DNA from 2 places in the Aureibacillus halotolerans genome. Region 1 is predicted to be linked to the other one. Evidence: predicted binding sites of a transcription regulator. Region 1 holds the regulator's gene; the other holds the start of a gene.
What was found. Region 1 encodes Rex, which represses fermentation and respiration genes when NADH is low (regulators of the CRP and FNR family bind a similar motif). Its sites were predicted from a motif close to TTGTGAAATATTTCACAA; they were not measured.
Positions count from the first base shown of each region.

Region 2: a site for Rex is predicted at 2,149-2,166, ahead of EV213_RS06230 (cytochrome ubiquinol oxidase subunit I). Genes of this name have one in related genera too.

Region 1 covers NZ_SNYJ01000022.1:6,820-11,596, forward strand. Annotated here, with positions in the region: gene lipA (lipoyl synthase) at 1-283, shown strand, start outside; gene EV213_RS17890 (ABC-F family ATP-binding cassette domain-containing protein) at 553-2,502, opposite strand; gene EV213_RS17895 (redox-sensing transcriptional repressor Rex) at 2,719-3,369, shown strand; partial or broken gene EV213_RS21145 (twin-arginine translocase TatA/TatE family subunit) at 3,373-3,540, shown strand; gene tatC (twin-arginine translocase subunit TatC) at 3,652-4,395, shown strand.
Region 2 covers NZ_SNYJ01000004.1:50,100-54,876, forward strand. Annotated here, with positions in the region: gene EV213_RS06225 (cytochrome d ubiquinol oxidase subunit II) at 1-682, opposite strand, end outside; gene EV213_RS06230 (cytochrome ubiquinol oxidase subunit I) at 679-2,037, opposite strand; gene EV213_RS06235 (S8 family peptidase) at 3,064-4,362, opposite strand; gene EV213_RS06240 (asparaginase) at 4,537-4,777, shown strand, end outside.

The DNA of each region.
Region 1 (4,777 bases):
GCTCGGGGAAACGAAGGAAGAAGTCATTCAAGCGATGGATGATCTACGTGCTCATCGTGTGGACATTATGACCATTGGCCAATACTTGCAGCCATCATTCAAGCATTTAAAGGTAGAAAAATATTACCATCCTGATGAGTTTGCGGAACTGAAAGAGATCGCTATGCAAAAAGGTTTCCAGCACTGCGAATCAGGGCCATTGGTCCGTTCCTCGTATCATGCCGATGAACAGGTGACACCAGAGGCGAGAGCACGACAAATGGGTGGCGGTTGTTCTATTTAATGTAAAAGGGGTTGTCCAACAAGTCATGGGTATGACTTTCGGACAGCCCCTTCGATGTGTATAATGGTTATCCACAAGCTTTTCCACATCGTACACAGCACACTCAGGTTTAAAGGATAATGCTTGTGGCAACTACACTTCTATTAAGAGTGGATATGTGTATAAGTTTGCGAAAAATTGTGGATAACGTGGATAACTTTGTGTATAACTTATCCTGACAGCCTTTTGTGCTGTGGATAAAAATGCTGTGCAAAAAATGGTTCTTGCATTTAAGCGTTATCTGTGGAGCATTCGTCCCATTCGACGAGCAAATCCTCTAGCGTTTGATTGGCTTGTTGTAGAGCCAGTTGGACGTCATGGGCTTTTTCATGATCTTCATACGTTTCAGGCTGCAATAATGCCGTTTCCAACGCATTGATTTCATTTTCTGTTTGCTGCATTAATTCCTCAATCTCAGCCATACGACGCTCCTGCTGGCGCTTTTTCCGCTTCGCGTCCTTCTGCTGCTCAAAAGACTCCTTCGACTCATTTTGTGCCCCATCTTCTTGGTCAGTTTTCGGTTGCTCTAGTGCATCAAGCGCGAGCCTTTCCTTTTCCTCTTCCTTTTTACGAAGATAGTAATCATAATCTCCAAGATAGGTTGTAAGTCCGCTAGGCAACAACTCAAGCACCTTTGTCGCAATTTGATTCATAAAGTAGCGGTCATGAGAGACAAACAATATCGTGCCTGAAAAGTGACTTAATGCCGCCTCAAGTACCTCTTTTGCATCAATATCCAGATGGTTTGTCGGCTCATCGAGCAACAATACGTTCGCTTTTTTGAGCATTAGAATGGCTAAGGCGAGGCGTGCCTTTTCACCACCACTCAACGTATTGACGATTTTCAAACAATCGTCACCAGAGAAAAGGAAATTTCCAAGGACCGTACGAATATCCTTCTCATCAAAGGACGGGTAACGGTCCCACAGCTCCTGAAGCACTGTTTTTGTAGAACGTAACTGTGCCTGTTCCTGATCATAAAAGCCGAGCGTGATGTTGCTGCCAAGTTGAAAGCTGCCTGTGCTTGGAGGCATTTGTCCACGCAGCATGTGCAACAACGTCGTTTTCCCGACGCCGTTCGGACCTACGAGAGCGGTGCGTTCCCCGCGGTCGATATGGAAGCTGGATGAAGGGAACAACGGCTCCTTTTGATCATCGTATTGCAATGTCACATCACGGACTCGCAACACATCATGGCCGCTGACCTGATCCGTTGGGAACGTAAAGGCTACCGATTTCTCCAGACCATCAGGACGATCCATCCAATCGCGTCTTTCAAGCTGCTTTTGGCGGCTTTGTGCTCGCTTTGTTGTGGATGCACGTGCAATGTTCCGTTGAACAAAATCTTCAAGTTTATGTTTTTCTGATTGCTGCTTCTCAAATTCCTTCAAGTCTCGCTCATACTGGAGCGCTTTTTGCTCCTGATAATACGAATAATTGCCAGAAAAGCGTTGAGAATGGGTTCTCGAAATCTCGTATACCTGATTCACAATCTTATCAAGGAAGTAGCGGTCATGGGAGACAAGCAGCAATGCGCCAGGATACCCTTGCAAATAGCCCTCAAGCCAAGTAAGGGTGTCAATGTCAAGATGGTTTGTTGGCTCGTCCAAAATGAGCAAATCTGGTTTTGTGAGCAGTAGCTTTCCAAGCGCGAGCCTTGTCTTTTGGCCACCACTTAAGGAAGACACGGTTGTGTGATAATAGTCAAAGCCGTTAAATTGTAAGCCGCTCAGTATCCCGCGGATATCGGCTTCAAGCTGATATCCATTTCGTGCTTCAAAATCCGCACGTAGAGTATCATATTCCTTCATTATTTTATTGTAGCTCGCTTCGTTGCTTAACGTTTCTTCGCTGCCCATTTTCGTCTCAAGCAAACGAATACGTTGTTCAATGGCCAGCAGGTCGCTGAACTCGTCTAGCATTTCATCCCAAATGCTTTTGTCAGATGAAAGAACGGCCTGTTGGGGCAAGTACCCGACAGAAACTGCATTCGGAATGATCAGTTCCCCTCCATCGTGTGGAAGCTCGCCAGCGATCATTTTGAGTAAGGTTGATTTACCGGCACCGTTTCGACCAACGACAGCAACGCGATCACGGTGTTTAATTTCCATTTTTATCGAAGACAATATGGTTTCAGCCCCATACGCTTTCGAAAGCTGGTTGGCTTGTAATATAATCAATAGATTGTCACCTCAATTCATGTCCAAGTGTAGCGCAAAAGCCTTTCATAGAGCAACTGTTTGCTAGTCGTCGGAAATGATTCTAAAATTGCAGTTCTAAGCAAATATGGTATGATTTAAGAAGATCTTTTAAGAGAAGACGAGCTGGAAAATAAACTATATCAGCGAACTTATATAGAAAATGTTTGGTTCGTAAAAAGGAAGGTGCTTTGCGCAGTGGATCATGAACAGCCTAAAATTCCCCAGGCAACAGCAAAACGATTGCCTTTATACTATCGTTTTCTAAAAAACCTTCACAGCTCTGGAAAGTCACGCGTGTCCTCCGCTGAGCTTAGCGAAGCTGTAAAGGTGGATTCAGCAACGATTCGGAGAGATTTCTCTTACTTCGGTGCGTTAGGAAAAAAAGGATACGGCTATAATGTCGAATACCTGCTTCGTTTTTTTCGTGAAACGCTTGATCAAGATGAAGTGACAAGAGTGAGCTTAATTGGCGTTGGAAATTTAGGAACGGCTTTTTTGAACTACAATTTTATTAAAAACAACAATACAAAAATTGAAATGGCATTTGATAGCGATCCAGACAAAATTGGGACAAAAATAAGTGAAGTTCCTGTGTATGGCATTGACGAGCTTTATCGAATGAGGGACAATGGTGTAAGCGTTGCGATCCTTACCGTTCCTTCGCCTGTCGCTCAGCCGACAACCGACCGTTTGATTGAAGAAGCTGGTGTACGAGGCATACTAAATTTCACCCCGGCTCGTTTAACGACTCCGCCAGAGGTGAGAGTGCACCATATCGATTTATCCGTGGAGCTCCAGGCTCTCGTCTATTTTCTTAAAACGTATCCCAAAGAAGGGGGGGAATAACGCATGCTAGGACCAGTGAGTATTGGGCTAATTGCCGTTGTTGGATTGCTCGTGTTTGGCCCCAAAAAATTACCCGAGCTTGGAAAAGCTGCCGGAAATACACTTCGTGAGTTTAAAAATGCGACCAAGGGATTAGCGGATGATGAAGAAGAACAAAAAGAACAAAAAGAACAAAAAGAACAAAAAGAACAAAAAGACCAGAATGACCAAAAGGCAAAAGCTGAGGTAGAGACTTCACCAAACGACAATCAGATCAATCAGACTAAATAGGGTGACGATCATATGAAAGACAATCTAAACTTACTCGTCGCAGAGCACATTGTTGAGCTGCGAAAACGTGTGATCATCGTGGTCGTTGCGCTTGTTGTGTTTACCATTTTGGGACTATTTTTGTCAGATCCATTGTTTGTGTACTTAAGTGAAAACGCCTATCAGGAAGACCTTAAAGGCTTTCGAGTACAGGACCCACTCAAGGTGTATATGCAGCTTGCTTTTATCATTAGTCTTATTTGCACGTTTCCTGTTGCTCTTTATCAGCTTTGGCGATTTGTCGCCCCGGGTCTTTTTTCCAATGAACGCAAAGCAACGTTAAGCTATATTCCGATTGCGATTGCGCTGTTTTTAGTCGGATTGGCGTTTTCGTATTTTATTCTTTTCCCGTTCGTATTAAACTTTATGCTTCAACTGTCAGAACGAATGGGCATCGAACCTATGGTTGGTGTGCAGGAATACTTTACGTTCTTGTTTCAGATCACGTTGCCATTTGGTGTGCTGTTTGAGCTGCCAGTGGTCGTGTTGTTTCTCACGCGTCTCGGGTTATTGACACCGACGCTGCTGAGGAAAATCCGGAAGTATTCGTATTTTGTCTTACTGATCATCGCTGGGTTGATTACACCACCGGATATCTTTTCACATATGATGGTGACCGTTCCACTGTTGCTGCTCTATGAATTATCCATTGTAATCTCAGCCTATGCGCTAAGAAAAAAGCAACGCAGTGAAAAGGCGAATGAACAGACAGTATAAATCAATAATTGCACACTGAAAACCAGTTTCATAGCGGAGAGCTGTGCAGAATGCATACAATTTTTGTAAAGAGGCTGAGACAGAGCTAGTTTATTTTTATAAAACTCTCGAACAATTCATTTGTTCGGAGTTTTTTTTTTTACAAGTAAGGCATTAACCGCTTCGTCAAAATACTTCGCTTTCCGCGGGCACGGCTTCAGCTTCCTCGGAAAGCAAGCTTTCCTGCGGGATCTTCAGCTCGCGCTGTTCCCGCAGGAGTCTACGTATGTTGACTACGCTGATGTTTGTTTCTGCTTAAATGGTTTTTATTTTGTCCCGATCTCATATAACGAGTAAGAAAGCGTGTTAAGGCGTGATTGCTTACCAAACAAGACAAGTAAAT
Region 2 (4,777 bases), on a different contig from region 1:
AATGACGCTCATTATGTTGACTTAAAGCGATCATCGTGGTTAGTGCCATAATAATCGTTGGCGTTGACCAAAACAGCGCCCACTTCCGTACTAACTGAAGGGCAGGTTGATCATTTGCTCGTGATGCGTAATACGCCAAGAAGCTTGCGCTAATATACAACACAGCGACCATCGCCAAGACGACGATGCTCCAAGATAAGGGACTCGTAAATAACGTTTTATAAAGGAGAGAAACAACGCCACCCTCTTCCGTAATAAAACCGCCCTCGGAAAGGATTAAAGCAACTGACAATGATGCGGGAATAAGCAATCCAGTCGCCCCATAGAGAAACATATACGTATTGCTTTTTTTGGACCCGTAATTTTCAAACGCATAAAACGAACCTCGGATGGCCAATAACACAATGGCAATACTCGCCGGTACGAGCAAGGCCGAGCCAAAATAATACGCTGTGGATGGGAAGAACCCAACGATGCCAACAAAAAAGAACACGAGAAATACATTGGTCACCTCCCACACAGGAGATAAATACCGAGAAATTAACTTGTTGGTGATGTGATCTTGCTTAGAGACCTTTGCAAAGTAGGCGTAAAACCCTGCTCCAAAATCAATTGATGCGACAATCAAGTACCCATATAAAAACAACCACAATACCGTGATCCCTACAATTTCGTAGCTCATGCCGATTCATCCCCTTTGCTAAGTTCAGGGTAATGTTTCTCTAGTTCCACTTCGACAGGATTGTCCTTGAACAATTTCCTTAACGTACGCACACAAAGTGTTCCGAGCACAATGTATAGTGCTAAAAACAGAAAGAACATGTGTAGAATATAAGGGGATGAAGTCGCTGCTTCTTCTACGGTCATATAGCCTCTTAAAATCCACGGCTGTCTGCCCAACTCGGCAAAGACCCACCCGAATTCAACAGCAAGCATAGCTAACGGTCCACTAGCAGCAAGCATCCAGAGCATCAATCGATTGTGGACATTAAAGCGTTTAAAGCGGCTTAAGACAAGATAGAGAAACGAAATGCCAAGCAGGAATAATCCGATCGATACCATAAGATCAAAGAAATAGTGAATGATTAATGGCGGTCGTTCGTCTTCCGGCGTCTCATTTAGCCCTGTGACCTCGCTCGAAAAATCACCATGCGCTAAAAAGCTTAGAAATCCGGGAAGGCGTATTTCACCGACTGGTTCGTTTTCTTCATTTAGCCACCCAAAAAGAATTAAGTCTGCATTTTCTTCTGTTTCAAAATGCCATTCTGCAGCAGCTAATTTCTCTGGCTGATGTTTTGCTAGATATTTTGCAGAAACATCACCCGCGACTGCCGTGAAAATAGAAAACACAAAGATTGAGATCACCGTCATCTTCAATGCTTTTTTATGATAGGCTGCTGCTCCTTTTTTGCGCAATAATGCAATGGCTGCAATCGTTGCTAAGATCGCCGCAACGGTTACATATGACCCGCCTAAGACGTGGAGAATTCTCGTTGGCGACGATGGGTTGAACATCGCTTCTAACGGGTTCACAGCGGCAAATTCACCGTTGACCATCGTAAATCCAGCAGGTGAATTCATGAACGAATTGACTGTCGTTATAAATACAGCTGACATGCCTGCGCCGATAACGACCGGAATCGATAAAAACCAGTGTGTGTATTTCCCTTTAAAGCGATCCCACGTATACAAATAGATGCCTAGAAAGATGGCCTCAAAGAAAAACGCAAACACTTCCATAAACAGCGGCAGTGCAATGACATTCCCTGCCAACTCCATAAAATTAGGCCAAACTAATGAAAGCTGAAGCCCTATAGCTGTACCGGTCACTACACCAATCGCCACTGTGATCACAAAGCCTCGCGCCCATCGCTTTGCCAATAACTCATAATGTTTGTCTTTCTTTTTTATGCCGATAAACTCTGCGATTGAAATGAATAACGGAACCCCAACACCTAACGTAGCGAAGATAATATGAAAAATTAAGGTCATTGCTGTAATTAACCTACTTAACGTAACCGTATCTAGAAACTCCATTTCGGCCTCCTCATCGTTATCTTTTAGACCTCTTCTACATACAATAATAGCATCATATCCTCTATCTATGAAAACAAGTGGTGAAGGTTTCATGACCATATTGTGAGGTTTTTGTGAAGGATTGCACAAACTTTTTGTTACAGTGCATTTTACGCAAAAAAAGACTACTTCCCTTTATGGAGATAGTCTTCATATTAATTAATCAACTTTCGCAACGCAAAAACCACCTTCGACGCTAACAGTTCTTGAGTGGAGGAAATTTGAGATAGGTCTATTAGAAGTTAGAGAAAAACACCACCTTATTTAGTAAAGTGAATCAACGCGTTCACTACCTTCACCTCCAAAAGAAATAAAGCTTTATTTTAAAGGCTAAGAAATCACGGTGAGGTACTTTCGAATCGATGATGCACTTATGCCCTTTAGGGTGAAAAGAATCACGACCGCTTCGTCAAAATACTTCGCTTTCCGCGGGCACGGCTTCAGCTTCCTCGGAAAGCAAGCTTTCCTGTGGGATCTTCAGCTCGCGCTGTTCCCGCAGGAGTCTACGTATTTTGACTACGCTGATGTTTGTTTCTGCGTAAATTGGTTTTATTTTTTATTGGTCTCATATAATGGTGAACATGGAAAATTGAGTTGTGCTGTGTTGCTTTAGTAAACAAGCCAAGTAAGCGCATCGCTTCATGCAGAATTATATCACCTGATGCCCGAAGATCATCTGCTTCACAGGATTATTGCGACGGTAGATTTTGCTGTTTTTTCAAATTCTGTGGATCTTACCCAAAAAGTTGGGGTTGACTTGAGCAACATTCGTACATTTCGCAACGATTAATGGCTTCTTTACACCTTTAAGTCTGCCTATCCTAGCAATTGAGTGTCTTCACAAATTGAATCTGATATGGAGCAAGCGATTCAGAAAGTGCAAAACGTAAGCTTCTAAAAACCAGCGGTCACTAGCGAGACTCCTGCGGCAACGAAACCACGATGAGAAGCACTTCTGAATCGATGTTGCCCTGCTCCTCTTTTCTCTCACCACTCTTTTTCTCTTAGCAGCTCGATCGCCTTTTCGGCATTAATAACACCTGCGCCTTCACTCGTCTGATCAAGGTGAAACGAATCGCAGGTGGCCAGCATGACTGTCTTTATGTCATCGGGCGTGGCATGAGGTGCTTGCTGAAATAGCAACGCAGCAATGCCCGCTACAATCGGTGTGCTCATGGATGTACCTGAGGATATAAAATGGTGTCCGCCTTGCCGATGCTTTCTTCCGAATTTGTCTTGCCAAGACCCTGGGGCGCGTAATGAAATGATATTCACTCCTGGTGCCAAGATGTCAGGTTTGACATCTCCATTCACGGTCGGTCCACGGCTCGAGAATGTCGCTACACCATCCGTAACGCTTGCGCCAACCGTCATTGCTGCGGCACTTATGCCTGGCGATGCAATGGTGCCAATGTCCGGCCCATCATTGCCTGCCGCTACAATGACCATTATGCCGGCCCTCCACGCTCGTTCCACAGCTTGAACGACAGGGTCCTCCTCTGGTACTTCAAGCGCTCGACCACCTAAAGACATGGAGAGCACACGAATGCCATAGACATTTTTATGCTGCACACACCAATCAATTCCTGAAATCACATCTGACAACGCACCGCTGCCAAAGCGATTTAATACTTTGACGACAACGAGACTCGCCTCAGGTGCCATGCCACGGTAACGACCTTCTGATGTCCCTCCCTCTGAAGCGATGCACCCAGCGCAATGTGTGCCATGGCCATTGTCATCGTAAGGGGTCAATCGATGTTTGACGAAATCTTTGAAGCCGATGATTCTTGATGTCAAATCTTCATGAGGAGACACGCCTGTATCAAGGACAGCGACAGTTACCCCTTTCCCCGTAACACCTTGTGGATATAGTTGATCAACTTTTACAGACTTCGCAGTTCGCTCCAAGAGGACGGACATATCGCGATCTAGGTAAATCTTTTTAATATAATGGCAATGAATACATAACGCTTCTATTTCTTTCATTGACAGTTTTACCGCACAGCCTGCCATCGTAGGCAAAAGTCGTTTTAATTGCTTTCTCCATCTCTTCCCTGTGTATGCCTGTAAAAGTCTTATCCCCTGATTGTAATTGGCACTGCCTTGAAATTGGACGATCACTTCCACATTTTTTCGTCGTCTTAACAACGCGTCCATCCAATGCTGAAATAAGCACGGTATCCACCGCATTGGCTGATACATGCGGACCATTCGACGCTTTAGACGCCTGTCCATAAGGTGACCATGCGTTCGCACAGCTTGAATCATTGAAAAGCCGTTCATTTCTTCCCTCCTCATCCATCTACGTTCAATGTATGAAGGAAAGAAATTGTCTGGCACGGTGGATGTCCTTCCGCGATAACCCGTTCGCAGTGAAAGGGTATTCGCATTTGACAAGGAGGACCTCAAACCCTACCATTTGAAGAAAATAAGAAGCTTAGAAAGGTGGATGCGTGAGTGATCGCTCCAATCCTATTAAAAGAGTGGCGGGGGAATGTACTAGAAAATGTCCATCACGGGCTTGTATGCGGCATTGATGCAGAAAAGCAACCAATATTCTCTGTCGGAGACACCACAACGCCTGTATTCTACCGCTCTGCCTTAAAACCGATTCAAGCCATCCCTGTGTTTGAAACCGCTGTCTTTGAGAAATACGGTATTTCAACGACAGAGGCTGCCCTTTGCACAGCCTCACAAC